4 regions of the Streptomyces sp. NPDC048612 genome follow, and region 4 is predicted to be linked to each of the others. Evidence: riboswitches for the same ligand, from Rfam matches in the RefSeq annotation. Region 4 holds a riboswitch; each other region holds the start of a gene.
What was found. Region 4 has a riboswitch for cobalamin ahead of ACGFN2_RS12020 (prenyltransferase/squalene oxidase repeat-containing protein). Riboswitches for the same ligand answer to the same signal wherever they lie in the genome.

Region 1 (4,205 bases), on a different contig from region 4:
CGGCGGCCCTCGTCGCGGCAGCCGGCGCGCTGCTGCTGGGGCTGGTCGGTGCCTTCGCCCTGGGCGCCACCGAGGGCTGCGCCCCGCAGCTGTCGGTCATGGAGTCCGCATGTGGCTGGCGGCCCGCCACGGCGTGGGCGCAGATGCGCTTTGTGGGGTCGTTCTCGCTGGCCGTGGGCTTCTTTGCGGTGACGATCGTCGCCCCGGCCGGGATCGTGGTCCGGGCAGCGCTCCGTGGACGTGGCAGCGAGCAGGCGGTCAGGCCCCGCTCGCCGGTATCGCACACGGACGTACCCGCATCCCGGCCCACGCGCAACGGCCCGGTCCTGGCCCTGGTGGCGGGCTGCGGGGCATGGGGCGTCCTGGCCGTGGCGCTCGCACGGGCATGGCTCCATGCCCGGCAACCAGCCGACCGGCACTCCTCATCCCGGCTGTGGTTCCAGTGGTTTCAGGACTCCCAGCTCTCGATCGCCTGCGCGCTGGTCCTCGCCGTGGCCACAGCCGCAGCGGTGGCATACGTCATCGTGGGGCGGCGCGGGCACCCCGTGCGCAACCGTGCGCTGATCACCATGAGCGCCGCGGGAGTCACCTCGCTGACCGGGCTCGTGACAGCGTTCGCCCTCACCGGCGCGGACGGCTGCGTACCGCCACTCGGCGTCCTGGCCGAAACCTGCGGCTGGCGGCCCGAGAAGAGCTGGCAGATCCTCCACGTCCTCGTCGTACCGAGCCTCATCGCCCTCGGCATCTGTGCGGTGAGCGCGCTCACCGTGGTGGCCGCCGCCTGGCACTGGAGGCGAGGAGGTGAGCCAGGGACATCCGCGCCCCACCGGCCGCCTGCGACGACGAACCGCATCTGGTGGCGACGCGCCTACCTGGCCCTGACCTGTGCGTTCGCACTCACCCTGTGCTCCGGCTGGTGGCAGCAGACGGCGCGCTCGAACGAGATGCTGTCGGCCGCTTTCCCCCGCTCACACGAGCCGGACCCCGGGCCGCCCTCCGGCGAGAAGGGTTCCCGCATGACGACTCGACAGCGCCTGGTCATCTGGCAGCTGAGCGGAGGCCTGGCCATGCAACGGGACTTCGCGGGAGACGTCAACGCCACGGGCTCCGCGCTGGCAAAGGCCGGTCAGGGAACGGGAGGGCTCGACCCGGCGCTCTTCCGCCCCTTGTGCGACCGCTGGATCGCCCACGGCCGCCGGGCCCTCGCCGTCGCGCCCGTCCCGGAACCGACCGCCCGGAAGCACTGGCGCAGGGCCGCCACACTCGCCGTGCAGGGCGGCTCACAGTGCCGCCAGGCGCTGGAGAAGGATGACGTCGATCTGTTCGGACGCGGCATCCTCGCCCTGCGCACGGCCCGGTACGAACTGGACGAAGTCCGATGGCGCTTCCGGCACTTCGGGGCCCCCGATCCGAACAGCCGGTCCGGCGGCGGGGTGGCGGATTAGGAGCCGTATTTCACCTCGCCGTACGGGCATCGGGCCCTCAGACCTCCCGCCCCGCCACCGGATACGGCACGAACCGGCTCCACCGAGGAGGAGCAGTTCCACTAGGACCTGTCGTCAAACTCCCGCCTGCCCCGCGGCCCGGCGCGCAGGTGCCGGCCGCCCCGTTTCCAGGTGAGGGCCGAACGGGTCGCCCTGGCGAGGGAGTTGCCGGCCTTCACTCCCCGGTGTCTCATGTCACATTCCGGTATGTGGTCAGAGGTGTCCGATACGGGGGCGGCGTTCTACGCTGGCCGGGCAACAGGTTCGCCCCGTCCGCCAGACGGGCCGCGTCGTAAGAGGGAACCCGGTGGGAATCCGGGACTGCCCCGCAGCGGTGAGTGGGAACGAACGCCGTCATACGCACTGGATCACGCGTCCGGGAAGCGACGGCCAGTAGGTGCCCGCCGGAGGTCTCCGGCAGGCGCGCCCGCGAGTCCGAAGACCTGCCCGTTGCCCGTGTGCGCCCCCGCGTGCACGGACATCCCGGTGACCTCGAGGGCAGGTCGGCGTTCTCACCAGGCGGTCCCGTGCGTGGCAGACGCACCGTGCTTCCGCCGGGTGTCCGTCACCCCTTCGCGTACCTCGTTCCGTCCCCGGGACCATGACACGTATTCGCGAAGGAGAATTCCGTGACAGCGAAGCCCGCAGCCGCGGCAGCACGGGCCACCGTGTACGGCTACCCCCGCCAGGGACAGCACCGCGAACTGAAGAAGGCCGTCGAGGGCTACTGGAAGGGCACGGTCGGCGCCGACGCGCTCCAGGAGACCGCCCGCACCCTCCGCCGTTCCCACTGGCAGCAGCTGGCCGGCGCCGGCCTCCACGAAGTGCCCACCGGTGACTTCTCGTACTACGACCATGTGCTGGACACCAGCGTCATGGTCGGTGCGGTCCCGGACCGCCACCGCGCCGCCGTCGCGGCCGACGCCCTCGACGGCTACTTCGCGATGGCGCGCGGCACCCAGGACGTGGCGCCGCTGGAGATGACCAAGTGGTTCGACACCAACTACCACTACCTGGTGCCCGAGCTGGGGCCGGACACCGTCTTCACCGCCGACTCCGGCAAGCAGGTCGCCGAGCTCGGGGAGGCCCTCGCCCTCGGTCTCACCGCCCGGCCGGTGCTCGTCGGACCGGTCACCTACCTCCTGTTGTCGAAGCCCGCCCCCGGCGTGGCCGCCGACTTCGAGCCGCTGACGCTCCTGGACCGGCTGCTGCCGGTCTACGCAGAGGTGCTCGCCGATCTGCGCGCCGCCGGAGCCGGGTGGGTGCAGCTCGACGAGCCCGCCCTCGTCCAGGACCGCAGCCCGGCCGAACTCAACGCCGCCGCGCGCGCCTACCGCGATCTGGGCGCCCTCACCGACCGCCCGCAGCTCCTGGTCGCCTCGTACTTCGACCGGCTCGGCGACGCGCTGCCCGTCCTGGCCAAGGCCCCGGTGGAGGGTCTGGCGCTCGACTTCACCGACGCGGCAGCGGCCAACCTCGACGCGCTGGCGGCGGTCGGCGGGCTGCCCGGCAAGCGCCTGGTGGCGGGCGTGGTCAACGGCCGCAACATCTGGATCAACGACCTGGAGAAGTCGCTGGCCACCCTCGGCACCCTGCTCGGCCTGGCCGAACGGGTCGATGTGGCCGCTTCCTGCTCGCTGCTGCACGTGCCGCTGGACGCCGCCGCCGAGCGCGACATCGACCCGCAGATCGTGCGCTGGCTGGCCTTCGCCAAGCAGAAGACCGCGGAGCTGGTGACCCTGGCCCGGGGCCTGACGCGGGGCACCGGCGCCATCGCCGCCGAACTCGCCGCGAACCGCGCCGACCTGGCCTCCCGGGCCGGCTCCGCCCTCACCCATGACCCGGCCGTCCGTGCGCGGGCCGCCGCCGTCACCGACGCCGACGGCCGCCGTGCGCAGCCGTACGCCGAGCGCGCCACGGCCCAGCGTGCGCACCTCGGCCTGCCGCTGCTGCCGACCACCACCATCGGCTCCTTCCCGCAGACCGCCGAACTGCGCGCCGCCCGCGCCGACCTGCGGGCCGGACGCCTGGACACCGCGGGCTACGAGGAGCGCATCAAGGCCGAGATCCGTGAGGTCCTCGCCTTCCAGGAGGAGGCCGGTCTGGACGTCCTGGTGCACGGTGAGCCCGAGCGCAACGACATGGTCCAGTACTTCGCCGAGCAGCTCACCGGCTACCTCGCCACCCGGCACGGCTGGGTGCAGTCCTACGGCACCCGCTACGTCCGCCCGCCGGTCCTGGCGGGTGACATCTCCCGGCCCGAGCCGATGACGGTGCGCTGGACCTCCTTCGCCCAGTCGCAGACCGGGCGCCCCGTCAAGGGCATGCTCACCGGGCCGGTCACCATGCTCGCCTGGTCCTTCGTCCGCGACGACCAGCCGCTCGGGGACACCGCCCGCCAGGTGGCGCTCGCCCTGCGCGACGAGGTCAACGCCCTGGAGGCGGCGGGCACTTCGGTCATCCAGGTCGACGAGCCCGCGCTGCGCGAGACGCTGCCGCTGCGGGCCACCGGCCACGCCGCGTACCTGGCCTGGGCCACCGAGGCGTTCCGCCTCTCCACCGGCGGGGTGCAGGACCGCACCCAGATCCACACGCACATGTGCTACGCGGAGTTCGGCGACATCGTGCAGGCCATCGACGACCTGGACGCGGACGTCATCAGCCTGGAGGCCGCCCGCTCCCATATGCAGGTCGCCGGGGAGCTGGCCGAGCACGGCTATC
Region 2 (4,205 bases), on a different contig from region 4:
CAGGAAGTCGTCGAAGCCGTCGTCGTCGGGGCGTTCGTCCATCCCCAGGTCGTGGTCGAGCTTGGCGGCCTGGATCAGCGTCCAGATCTGGGCGCGGATGGCGGGCAGCTTCGCCGGGTCCATCGCGGAGATCGACGCGTACTCGTCGAGGAGCTGCTCCAGGCGCGCGATGTCGCCGTAGGACTCGGCGCGGGCCATCGGCGGGACGAGGTGGTCGACGAGGGTGGCGTGCACCCGGCGCTTGGCCTGGGTGCCCTCGCCCGGGTCGTTGACCAGGAAGGGGTAGACGAGCGGCAGGTCACCGAGCGCGGCGTCCGGGCCGCAGGCCGCGGACAGCCCCGCGTTCTTGCCGGGCAGCCACTCCAGGTTGCCGTGCTTGCCCAGGTGAACCATGGCGTCCGCGCCGAAGCCACCGTCCTCGGCGGAGGCCGCGATCCAGCGGTACGCCGCCAAGTAGTGGTGCGAGGGCGGCAGATCGGGGTCGTGGTAGATCGCGATCGGGTTCTCGCCGAAGCCGCGCGGCGGCTGGATGAGGACCAGCAGATTGCCGCGGCGCAGCGCGGCCAGCACGATGTCGCCGTCGGGGTTGCGGCTGCGGTCGACGAACATCTCGCCGGGCGGCGGCCCCCAGTGCTCCTCGACGGAGTCCCGCAGCTCCTGCGGCAGCGTGGCGTACCAGCGCTTGTAGTCGGCGGCCGGGATACGGACCGGGTTGCGGGCGAGCTGCTCCTCGGTGAGCCACTCCTGGTCGTGGCCGCCGGCCTCGATGAGGGCGTAGATCAGCTCGTCCCCGTCGCCGGACTCCAGGCCCGGGACCGGCTCGGCGCTCTCGTCGCCGAAGTCGTAGCCGTCCGCCCGGAGTCGGCGCAGCAGCGCCACGGCACTGGCCGGGGTGTCCAGGCCGACCGCGTTGCCGATCCGGGAGTGCTTGGTCGGGTAGGCGGACAGCACCAGCGCGAGGCGCTTCTCCGCGGCCGGGATGTGGCGCAGCCGGGCGTGCCGGACGGCGATCCCGGCGACCCGGGCGGCGCGCTCGGGGTCGGCGACGTAGACCGGCAGCCCGTCCTCGTCGACCTCCTTGAAGGAGAACGGCACGGTGATCAGCCGGCCGTCGAACTCGGGCACCGCGATCTGCGAGGCGGCGTCCAGCGGCGACAGCCCCTCGTCGTTCTCCTCCCAGGCGCTGCGCGGCCCGGTCAGGCACAGGGCCTGCAGGATCGGGACGTCCAGGGCGGCCAGCGCGCCCGCGTCCCAGGACTCGTCGTCGCCCCCGGCGGAGGCGTCGGCCGGCTTGCTGCCGCCCGCCGCGAGGACCGTGGTGACCAGGGCGTCGGCACTCCCCAGCGCCTCGATCAGCTCCGGCTCGGGGGCCCGGAGGGAGGCGACGAACAGCGGCCGGGCGCGTCCGCCGGCCGTCTCGATCTGCTCGCACAGGGTCCGTACGAAGGCGGTGTTGCCGCTCATGTGGTGGGCGCGGTAGTAGAGCACGGCGACCAGCGGGCCGCTCTCGTTGCGGCCTTCCCAGTCCAGCGGGCCCCAGGACGGGGCGGGCTCCGGCGGCTCGAAGCCGTGGCCGGTCAGCAGCACCGTGTCGGAGAGGAAGCGGGCGAGCTGGTCGAGGTTGGCGGGGCCGCCGTGCGCGAGGTAGGCGTGCGCCTCGGCCGCGATGCCGACCGGGACCGTCGACTGCTCCATGAGCTGGGCGTCGGGGGCCTGTTCACCGGTGAGCACGACGACCGGCCGGTGCTGGTCCTCGGCGAGCAGCACCTCCAGCCCTTCCTCCCAGGCCCGGATGCCGCCGAGGAGGCGTACGACGACGAGGTCGGTGCCCTCCAGCAGCGCGGGGAGTTCGGCGACGTCGAGCCGCGCAGGGTTGGCGAGCCGGTACGGCACGGGGCCCGTGGCCGCGCGGGCGCTGAGCAGGTCGGTGTCGGAGGTCGACAGCAGCAGAAGCATGCGAGCGCAGGCCTTCCTCGGGGTATCCGCGCCCCGGGTGGTCGTAGGGACGGCAGGAGTTCCTGGCTCACCCGGCGTCTGCCGGGCTCACAGTGGCGGGACCGCGCCGGATTTTCACCGGGCTTCCTCCCCAAGGCCGTAGGGCCCTGCGCCGTCGCTGGCGTCGGTGGGCCGTCCGACCCACCGACCTGCATAGTAAGGGCTGCGGCCGAGCGAGGTAAGCGGGCCTCCGGACCGGCCCCGCGGCGACGGGGGCGCGCCCCCGGTACCCGTGTCCGGGCCGGGTGCCCGGCCGGCTCCGGCCCGGATGGGTCACCCGCCTCCGTGGGTATGCTCGCGGCCATGCCGCCCTCCCCCTCGCTACGGCCCCAAGGCGCCGAACCGCCCATACGGGACCGCGGTGACGCCTGCCCGGGAGCGCTGCGGCTGCACTCCGCCGCCGACGGTCACCTCGCCCGAGTGCGGTTGCCCGCCGGAGATTTGACGGTGCGTCAGGCGGAGACGCTGGCCGATGCCGCCGGCCGGCTCGGCGACGGCCGGCTCTCGCTCACCTCCCGCGGCAACGCGGAACTCCGCGGCCTCCCGGAGAGCTGCGGGGGACAGCTCGCCGCGCTGCTGCGCGACGCCGGTCTGCTGCCCTCCGAGCGCCACGAACGCATCCGCAACATCCTCGCCTCCCCGCTCGCCGGACTGGACCGGCACACCGCCGCTGACGTGCGGTTGTGGGCCCGTGAGCTGGACGGACTGCTCTGCGCGAGCGAGTCCGCGACCGCGCTGTCGGGGCGCTTCCTCTTCGTCCTGGACGACGGGCGGGGCGATGTGGCGGCGCTCGGCGGCGATGTGAGCTTGGTCGCAGAAGCGGCCGGGCCCGGGGCGCCGACGGCACACGAGGACGCGTCCGGCGCCGGGCGCCCGGCCGGGTCCGGAGCCACCGCCCTGCTCCGGGTCGGCGACGATCCGGACGCGCTGCGGATCGCCGGCCCGGACGCCCCGCGCGCCGCGCTCACCGCCGCCGAGGCCTTCCTGACCGCCGCCGGATCGAGCGGCAGCGGCGCCTGGCGGATACGTGAACTCCCGGACGGCCACGGCCTGACCGCCCGCACCGTCGCGGACCGGCTGCACGCGGCCGGTATCGGGGCGGTGCTGGTGGCCGGGACCGCGGCGGGGACGCACACCGCGGCCGCCGACTCCTCCGCTCCCGGCGTCGTCGAGGGCCGCGACGGGGCCCGCGCGCTCTCCGTGCTCGCGCCGCTGGGGCGGCTGTCGGTCGCACAGTGGCGGCTGCTGACCGCCATCGCCGCCGAGGACGGTGCGGGCGCGCTCCGCCTCACGCCCTGGCGCGGCATCGTCGTCCCGGGGCTGTCCGCCGCGACGGCGGCCGCCCGCCTGCGTGAGCTGTCCGCCGCCGGGCTGGTCACCGCCCCGGACTCCCCCTGGCACCGCATCGGCGCCTGCACCGGCCGCCCCGGCTGCGCCAAGTCCCGTACCGACGTACGGGCGGACGCGACGGCCGCGGTCACGGCGGGCACCCCCGTGCCCGGCCCCGGCCCCGTCTCCGCCGCCCGCCCCGGCCCCGGCGAACCGGAACCGGCCGACGCCGCTCTCCGGCACCTCCCCGTGTACTGGTCCGGCTGCGAACGCCGCTGCGGCCATCCGCACGGCGCCTGGGTCGACGTGCTGGCGACGGCGGAGGGCTACCGGGTCTCGGTCGTACGGCCGGAGACCGCGCCCGCCCCGCACCCCGCACCGCCGGCGGCACCCTCCGCTGCTCCGTCCCCCGCCACCTCATGAACCGCCCCCGACCCACGGCTCCATGCCCCACCTCAGCTCCATGCCCCACCTCCACCACCGCCCCGTACCCGACAACACCGAGGCCACAGTGACCGCGTTCGACTACGAGAAGGACGGTGCGGCGATCTACCGCCAGTCCTTCGCCACCATCCGCGCCGAGGCGGACCTCGCCGGCCTGCCCGCCGACGTCAGCCGGGTCGCGGTCCGGATGATCCACGCCTGCGGCATGGTCGACCTGGTACGCGACCTGGCCTTCACCCCCGAGGTCGTGGCCCGCGGCCGCGCGGCGCTGCACGCCGGTGCGCCGATCCTCTGCGACGCCAACATGGTGGCCAGCGGCGTCACCCGGAAGCGGCTGCCGGCCGGCAACGAGGTCCTGTGCACCCTCACCGACCCATCGGTCCCTGACCTCGCCGCCACGATGGGGACGACCCGCAGCGCCGCCGCCCTGGAGCTGT
Region 3 (4,205 bases), on a different contig from region 4:
CCGCCGCTCACTTCGGCGACGCCGTGGTGGATCTCGTACCCCTCCACCGGCTCGCCCAGCGCCGTACCGACCGGCCGCGCCAGCGTCTTCTCCGCCGCGAACCGCACCCGTACGGGCAGCAGCCCCAGCCCGTCGACCACGCCCGCCTTCGACTCGACCTCGTCCTCGATGCGCTCGCCCAGCATCTGGAAGCCGCCGCAGATGCCCAGCACCGGGCGGCCCTCGGCGGCCCGCCGGGCGACCGCGTCCGCCAGCCCGCGCTCCCGCAGCCAGGCCAGCGCCCGGACCGTGCCCCGGGTCCCCGGCAGCACCACCAGGTCCGCGTCGGCCAGCTCCTCGGCGCGGTCCACGAACCGCACCACCACGCCCGGTTCGGCGGCCAGCGCGTCCACATCCGTGAAGTTCGACATCAGCGGTACGGCACAGACCGCCACCCGCAGCACATCCGCCCCGTGCGGCGGGGCCACCACGCTCTCGCGCACCGCGCCGCGCAGCGACACCCGCAGGCCGTCCTCCTCGTCGATGCCGAGCCCGTGCGCGAACGGCAGCACGCCCAGCGTCCGCCGCCCCGTGAGGCCGCGCAGCATCTCCAGCCCCGGCTCCAGCAGCGTCACATCGCCCCGGAACTTGTTGACCAAATAGCCCGCGACCAGCGCCTGGTCCTCCTCGGACAGCAGCGCGGTGGTGCCGAAGAACGAGGCGAACACCCCGCCGCGGTCGATGTCACCGACCACGACCACCGGGATGCGGGCGGCCCGTGCGATACCCATGTTCACGATGTCGGTACGCCGCAGATTGATCTCGGCGGGGCTGCCGGCACCCTCACAGATCACCGCGTCATGGGTGCGCCGCAGCTCCTGGAGGCAGTCCGTGACCGTGCCGAGCAACTGCTCCTGCCTGCCCGCGTGGTAGCCGCGGGCGCTCAGCTCGCCCACCGGCTTCCCCAGCAGCACCACCTGGCTGCTGCGGTCGCTGCCCGGCTTGAGCAGCACCGGGTTCATCAGCGCGGTCGGCTCCACCCGCGCCGCGGCGGCCTGCATCGCCTGGGCCCGCCCGATCTCCGCGCCCTCGCGGGTGACGAACGAGTTCAGCGACATGTTCTGTGCCTTGAAGGGCGCCACCTTGACGCCCTGCCGGACCAGCCAGCGGCAGATGCCCGCCGTCACCACGCTCTTGCCGGCGTCGGACGTCGTCCCGGCCACCAACAAGCCACCGCCGAGGGCCCCGCCCGAACCACCGCCGACCGCCCCGCCGGCTGCCTTCCACCGCCCGTTCACCGGGTCCTCCTCCCGTTCACCGGGTCCTCCTCCTGAGCTTCGGGTCACTACACCCGCCCACCCCCCGAAGGGGGGTGGGCGGCGGGGAAAAAACGGACGGCCTCATACCGGACCCGCCCCACGCCCACGCCCACGCCCGCGCCCCCCGGCTCCCCGAGCCACCGCCGCCCGCGCAGCGCCGCCCGCCACGCGCGCCGCCACCGTCGTCACCAGCGCCAGCGCGCTCACCCGGCGGGAGAGCCGCACCGCCCGCCCGATGTCGTCCACCGCCACCGGCGGCGCCGCGCCGTTGAGCACCGGACGGTGCTCCACCCGCCCGCCGTACGCCAGCGTGCCGCCCAGCCGTACGCCCAGCGCGCCCGCGAACGACGCCTCCACCGGGCCCGCGTTGGGGCTCGGGTGCGCAGCGCCGTCCGCCCGCCAGGCCCGCAGCGCACCGCGCCGGTCGGGGCCCGCGAGCACGGTCAGCGCGGCGGTCAGGCGGGAGCCGGGCCAGCCGGCGAGATCGTCGAGCCGGGCCGCGGCCCAGCCGAAACGGCGGTAGCGCGCCGACTTGTGGCCCACCATCGCGTCCAGGGTGTTCACCGCCCGGAACGCCACCAGGCCGGGCACCCCGCCCAGCGCGCCCCACACCAGGGCGCCCACCACCGCGTCGGAGGTGTTCTCGGCGACCGACTCCACCACCGCACGGGCCATCTGCGGCCCGTCCAGCACTTGCGGATCGCGCCCGCACAGATGCGGCAGCCGCTCCCGCGCCACGTCCAGGTCACCCGCTGCCAGCGCCCCGCCGACGGCCCGCGCCTCCCGGCCCAGCGAGGTGCCGCCCAGCACGGCCCAGACCGTCGCCGCGGTCAGCGCGACCCCGGCGCCACCACGGAGCGACAGCGAAGAAGCGGAAGCCGAGCCCCGCACGGCGCGCTGCAGCAGCGCGGCAGCGGCGGCGGCACCGCCCGCGCACAGCACGGCGTGCGCCGCCCCGTAGCCGCGGTGGTCGCGCCACAGCCGGCGCTCGACGGCGCCCGCCGCCCGGCCGAACGCGGCCACCGGATGGCCACGCCGCGGATCTGCCGCGATCAGGTCGGTGAGAAAGCCGAGGGCCGCGCCGCACGCGTATCCCGCGTGTTCGCCGCGCACCGGATCAGGCCGTTGCCAGGGCGTGTCCGTGATGTCCCGCCCGGCCTCGAAGGAACCCTGCGGCGGTGGGCAGAGAGGATCTCGACGGGCAGCCGGGCATGGCGGTATGTCCTCACTCAGGGTCCGCGCCCTGGCTCGACGTGACGGCGACAAGAGTCTCCTGGCTCCCGGATCGGCGTGTCCTCCGGCCTTCCAGTCCCGCGTACGTCGATCACGTGTGCGCGGCGGACCGTGGCCCTCGTCGGAGGAACGCTCCCCGGTGACAGTGGCGGGACCGCGCCGGATTCACACCGGACTTCCTCAGCTGTCGCCGAATGGCTCCGGCAGTCCACCACGCACCGCGAATGCCCGTCAACTCACCCTTGACCTGCGACGCTGCCCTGTGGCAGGCGCTGTGGCGCACACCACAGCGCGACGGCGACGTCATCGGCGGCCGCCCGCACGCCCTCTGATCCCGCATCACCGTCCGCTGCGCGCCGGCCGGGGCGGCCCACGGACGAGGCGCCCGGCGGACGACGGCTGCTGCCGCGGTCCGCCGGACGCCTCGTCCGGTCCGTCGTGTCCGGCTGTGTCAGCCGGCGACGATCAGATAGATGCCGTAGGCCACCGCGACCGCGCAGAGCGCGAAGGCGGCCATCGCGCCGGCCCGTGCACCGGTGCCCGGTACGGCGACCGCGGCCGCCGCACCCCCGTGGCCGGTCTTGCGGGACGTACCGGCGATGCCGACGGTGAACAGGCCCACGATCCCGACCGTCACACCGAGGGTGACGCCGAAGACCTGGCCGAGAGCTGCCCAGTCGATGCTCATGGAGTTCCTTACGTGATGACAGCTAGCGGGTGACCGTCGCGGCCTTGGCGCGCGGGGTGGTGGGAGCCTCGGCCGCCGGTGCGTCGGCGGTCTCCGGGGCGTCTGCTCCCGGGGCCTGCTGGCCGGCCGGGGGCGGGGAGACGGTGCGCAGCGCGGCGGTGACCACGCCCGCCGGCTCCGCTGCCGGGGCTTCGTTGACGTTGGTGTGGTCGACCGGCTTGCGCCGGGAGGCGGCCCAGATCGCGCCGCAGATGCCGAGTCCGAGGACCGCCACCGCCGCCACGCCCCAGTCGCCCTGTCCGGCCAGGAACGCGGCACCCGCCGCGACCGCACCGGCGGCCGGCAGCGTCAGGCCCCAGGCGAGGACCATCCGGCCGGCCGTGGACCAGCGCACCACGCCGCCCTTGCGGCCCAGTCCGGAGCCCATCACGGAGCCCGAGCAGACCTGGGTGGTGGAGAGCGCGAAGCCGAGGTGGGAGGAGGCCAGGATGGTGGCCGCGGCGCCGGTCTGGGCGGCGAAGCCCTGCGGCGGCTGGATGTCGGTGATGCCCTTGCCCATCGTGCGGATGATCCGCCAGCCGCCCAGGTAGGTGCCGAGCGCGATGGCGAGACCGGCCGAGGCGATGACCCACAGCGGCGGGTCGGCGTGCGGGGCGACCACCCCGCCGGTGATCAGCGCGAGCGTGATCACACCCATCGTCTTCTGCGCGTCGTTGGTGCCGTGGGCGAGGGAGACCAGGGCGGCGGAGGCGATCTGGCCCGCGCGGTAGCCCTTGGCGGTGTCCGCCTCGTCGCGGTTGCGGGTCAGCCGGTAGGTGAGCCGGGTCGCCGCCATCGCGGCCAGGCCGGCGACGACCGGGGCGGCCACCGCGGGGATCAGGACCTTCATCACGACGGCGTCACCGTGTACGCCGTTCGTGCCGACGGACACCAGGGTCGCGCCGATCAGACCTCCGAAGAGGGCGTGGGAGGAGCTGGAGGGGAGA
Region 4 (4,205 bases):
CCGTCTCCGCCGCTCCCGCCGTCCCGGTCCGCCGCCCCCGCCGGCGCGGCCGAGGACCCGGAGCCCTTCGACCCGCTCACCGACTCCGCGCACCCCGCCTTCGGATAGCCGGCGATGGCGCACAGCAGGGCGTTGGCGTCATAGCGCAGCGGCCGGGCGACCGCCGCCAGCGCCTCGCCCGCCGAGGCGTCCTCCGGCACCCGCGCACACTCCGTCCTGGCCTTCGGCGGCCGCTCGCCGCCGGGCGCCTCCGCCGCGGTGCCGAAGTCCAGGACGACGCCGATCCGCTTGCGGCCGTCCTTGGCCGGGGTGCCGTGGCAGATCGCCTCGAAGTCGGCGGCCGCGCGCGGCTTTCCGGCCCCCGCGGAGTCGGCGCCGACGGTGAAGCGGAAGCCCGCGACCGCGCCGTCGGCCGGCCGCAGCGTGGCCGGCCCCTGGGTGGCGTACGCCCAGGAGCCGCCCTTGCCGTCCCAGAACGACCAGTAGCGGTACTCCTGCGCCTGCGCGGGCCCGGCGGCCAGGCCGGTGACCGTACCGGCCAGCAGCAGCGCCGCGGCCATCCTGGTGCCGCGCATCAGAGCTGGTTCTTCTTCCGGCCGCTCAGCAGGAAACCGATGCCGGCACCGATGGCGAGACCGACGCCGATGATCCACCAGATGCCGGAGCCGCCGCCCGAGGAGTCACCGTCCTTGTCGTCCTTCGCCGGTGCGGCGGCCGGCTTGGGGCCGGTGGCGTTGAGCGCGGCCACCAGGTCGGTGCCGCCGAAGGACCGCGGGTCGGTACCGGTGGCGTGCGCGGCCAGCACCAGCTGCGCGTACGCGGCGGGCCCGCTCTGCCCGGCCCAGTCCGCCGCGTTCTTCTCCAGCCACTTCAGCGGCTTCGCGGCGGCGGCACCGTGGCCACCGGCCGCCAGTGCCACCACGGCGTCCGCGGTGTTGCCGACGTCGGGCTGCTTCTCGGCGCCCGGCATCGCGGACAGCAGATGCTGCCCGTTCTTGTCGAGCTGCGCGACGAGATAGGCGGCGCCGCCCTCAGCGGCCTGCGACAGGTCGCCCTTGCCCGTCTTCTTGCCGGCGTCCTTGCAGTCCAGCGGCTTGACCGGGGTGTTCGCCCGGCCGTCGGCGGGCGCGACGACGAAGCCCTTGCCGAGCGCTCCGGTCGCGGCGGCCGCGGTGGCGTCGGCGTTCGGGGCGGCGCCCTTGAGCTGGAAGGTGAACGCGCCGCGCTCGCCCTCCTTCGCGTCGCAGCCCAGCTGGAAGGTGAGCAGCCCGTCGTCAGGGGACTTGCCGCCCTTCTTCGACGTCACGGACCGCGGCTTCTCGCCCGCCGCCGCGAGCGCGCCGATGACCACGGACGTGGAGTTGGCGTCGCTGGCCGAGCCGGGCACCGAGCTCCAGCCGCCGTCGTCGTTCTGCACCGACTTCAGCCAGCCCACGGCCTTGCGCACGGTGTCGCTCTGCCCGCCGAGTGCGGCCAGCGCCTGCACCGCGGCGGCCGTCTGGTTGGTGTCCCGCATGGTCTTGGCGTCACAGGCCTTGCCGGGGTCGGCACGGAAGGCGCTGAACGAGCCGTCGGCGCACTGCTGCTCGACCAGCCAGCGCACGGCGGACCCCGCGGGCCGCAGCCCCACCGTGTCCTGCGCCAGCAGCGCCAGCGACTGCCGCCAGACCCCGTCGTACTGGGGGTCCTTGCTGCCGTACAGGCCGTCCGGCAGCTTCTTCGGGGACGCGGACGGGGCGGCGTCGGCATACGCGGCGGGGGCAGCGGCCGCGCCCAGCACCACCGCGGCGGCCAGCGCCGTGGCGGCGCGGCGCGCCAGGAGGGCGACGGGGTGCGTCAGGGGGGCCTGGTGAGCCATGGAAGCCATGGGGGCCATCGGGTCGGTGCCTCTCGGGTCGGGTCGCGGCGATCTACGCAGCCACGCTCGGCCGGCCGCCCGCGCACCGATCCCTGGGGATCACGGGCGCGGTGGCACCGGGCTCAGCTCCGTATACCTCGACGGTGCCGCGCACCGGGCCGTCCCAGTGGCGGACGTTTCCGGTGGCGGGAGCCTTGGTCGTGCCCCCTCGGGTGCTCCGGCTCGTACGGCTGTCCCTGCCGGTCCAGCCGGCGCGGTACGGACGGGCCGTCCTCACGGTTGCGGGTCAGCGCCGGATTTCCACCGGCTTCCCCCGATCGGGTACGGATGAAGTTGTCCCGCACACCTTAACCGGCACCCGCAGGGCACTCGCTCGCACGTACGAGCCGCACCTGAGGGCGCGAGCCGGGGACCGGAGCGGAGGCCGCCCGGAACGCCACCCCAGACGCCGGGCCGGCCCGCCCGCCCTCACACCGCCCGGTACCGCACCGGACCGCTCCCCGGCACCGGCTCCGCGTGCCCCAGCTTCACCAGCCGGCGCAGATGTGCCTCGGCCTCCGAGACGGCGATGTTGCGGGACCCGTAAGGGATCTGCTCCCAGGGCCGGTTCCACTCCATGGCCACGGCGAGCTCCCAGACGGTGCGCGGTTCCCGGAGCAGGGCCCGCAGCCGGTCCAGCCGCTCCTGGTGGTGGGCGATCAGCGCGCGCACCCGGCCCCCGGCGTCGGTGAAGGCGTGCTGGTGGGCGGGCAGCACCTCGGCGGGGCCGAGCCGGCCGACGCGTTCGAGGGAGTCGAGGTAGTCGCCGAGCGGGTCGGTGCCCTCCGCCGCGTTCGCCGCGCCGTGCGGGCCGGGCGGAGCCCCTGCACTGTCCGGGGCCTCGTACAGGCCGATGTGCGGCGTGATGCCGGGCAGGAGGTGGTCGCCGGAGAACAGTCGGCCGAAACCGGGGGCCCGCGCCGAGGGGTGTGCCTCCTCCAGGTGGAGACACACATGGCCGGGGGTGTGGCCGGGCGTCCAGATGGCGCGCACCCGGCGGCCCGGCAGGTCGAGCAGTTCGCCGGGGTCGATACCGCGGTCCGGCAGCGCGGCCCGCAGTCCGGGCAGCTTCCGCCCGCCCCCGGTGGCGCGCGCCTTCCGCAGGGGTACCAGATGCTCGTCCGGTGCGCCCGCCGCCGTGAGTCTGGCGAGCAGGTAGTCGAGCCACTGGGCCGGTTCGGCCTCGCGGGTGCGGCGGACCACCGCGGTGTCGGCGGCGTGCATCGCGATCCAGGCGCCGGAGGCCTCCCGGACCTTCGCGGACAGCCCGTGGTGGTCGGGGTGATGGTGGGTGATCAGGACGCCGTGCAGGTCGGTGAGGGCGAACCCGCAGGCGGTGACGCCGGCGACGAGGGTGTCCCAGGAGTCCGGATCGTCCCATCCGGTGTCGACGAGCACCGGGCCGCGGTCGGTCTCCAGGAGGTGGACGAGGGTGTGGCCGAGCGGGTTGTCCGGGATGGGGACGGCGATGCTCCACACCCCGCCCTTGTGGTCGGTCACCTGCGCGGTCATCCCGGTCCCCTTCCGGTGCGGCATACACCCGGTACCCGGCCTCACTATAACTAGAACTGGTTTCAGGATGGCTTGAAGTTCCCCGTGCGCTCAGGGGAGTTGAGATGAGCGCGGCCCCGTGGACTCCTCCAACTAGAACTGGTATCAGTTCCTGATGCGGTGCAGCGGGCTGCGCCGCATCCGCACCGAAGCACCGTCAGCAAGCGCGTTCCGAGGCACAGCAGCAACCACAGGGAACCGGCAGGGCACGCCGGACGGGCGGCCCACCCGCGGGAGGCGGCAGCGATGAGCGACCTCGTCGAGCACGGCAAGCTCTACATAGGCGGTGAGTGGGCCGATCCGGCCGGCCGGGACACGATCGAGGTCGTCTCACCCCACACCGAACAGGTCATCGGCCGGGTCCCGCACGCCGCGCGGGCCGATGTCGACCGTGCGGTGACCGCGGCCCGTACGTCCTTCGCGTCCGGGGTGTGGGCGAACGCCCCGCTGGCGGACCGGATCGCGGTGGTGACCCGGATCAAGGACGCCTTCGCGGCCCGCAGCGAGGAGATCGCCAAGGTCATCAGCGCGGAGAACGGCACCCCGTTCACCTCCGGCGTCATGGTGCAGTCGCTGGCCGCGATGCTGGTGTGGGACGCGGCGCTCACGGTGGCCCGCGACTTCCCGTTCGAGGAGCGGCGCAGCGGGGTGCTGGGGCCGCTGCTGGTGCGCCGGGAGCCGGCCGGGGTGGTGGCCGCCGTGGTGCCGTGGAACGTCCCGCAGTTCACCGCCGCCGCCAAGCTCGCGCCCGCGCTGC

Region 1: it holds a riboswitch for cobalamin, as region 4 does, so the genes downstream of both, metE (5-methyltetrahydropteroyltriglutamate--homocysteine S-methyltransferase) here and ACGFN2_RS12020 (prenyltransferase/squalene oxidase repeat-containing protein) in region 4, are expected to answer to the same signal.
Region 2: it holds a riboswitch for cobalamin, as region 4 does, so the genes downstream of both, cobN (cobaltochelatase subunit CobN) here and ACGFN2_RS12020 (prenyltransferase/squalene oxidase repeat-containing protein) in region 4, are expected to answer to the same signal.
Region 3: it holds a riboswitch for cobalamin, as region 4 does, so the genes downstream of both, ACGFN2_RS30700 (cobalamin biosynthesis protein) here and ACGFN2_RS12020 (prenyltransferase/squalene oxidase repeat-containing protein) in region 4, are expected to answer to the same signal.

Annotation. Positions count from the first base shown of each region.
Region 1 covers NZ_JBICVV010000001.1:573,772-577,976, reverse strand. Annotated here, with positions in the region: gene ACGFN2_RS02405 (M48 family metallopeptidase) at 1-1,445, shown strand, start outside; cobalamin riboswitch at 1,728-1,950, shown strand; gene metE (5-methyltetrahydropteroyltriglutamate--homocysteine S-methyltransferase) at 2,114-4,205, shown strand, end outside.
Region 2 covers NZ_JBICVV010000012.1:199,620-203,824, forward strand. Annotated here, with positions in the region: gene cobN (cobaltochelatase subunit CobN) at 1-1,956, opposite strand, end outside; cobalamin riboswitch at 1,994-2,121, opposite strand; gene ACGFN2_RS20470 (cobalamin biosynthesis protein CobG) at 2,299-3,747, shown strand; gene ACGFN2_RS20475 (precorrin-8X methylmutase) at 3,788-4,205, shown strand, end outside.
Region 3 covers NZ_JBICVV010000027.1:4,547-8,751, reverse strand. Annotated here, with positions in the region: gene ACGFN2_RS30705 (cobyric acid synthase) at 1-1,277, opposite strand, end outside; gene ACGFN2_RS30700 (cobalamin biosynthesis protein) at 1,380-2,411, opposite strand; cobalamin riboswitch at 2,565-2,714, opposite strand; gene ACGFN2_RS30695 (hypothetical protein) at 2,983-3,219, opposite strand; gene ACGFN2_RS30690 (inorganic phosphate transporter) at 3,242-4,205, opposite strand, start outside.
Region 4 covers NZ_JBICVV010000006.1:74,512-78,716, reverse strand. Annotated here, with positions in the region: gene ACGFN2_RS12025 (SCO2322 family protein) at 1-575, opposite strand, end outside; gene ACGFN2_RS12020 (prenyltransferase/squalene oxidase repeat-containing protein) at 575-1,876, opposite strand; cobalamin riboswitch at 2,048-2,209, opposite strand; gene ACGFN2_RS12015 (MBL fold metallo-hydrolase) at 2,327-3,409, opposite strand; gene ACGFN2_RS12010 (aldehyde dehydrogenase) at 3,695-4,205, shown strand, end outside.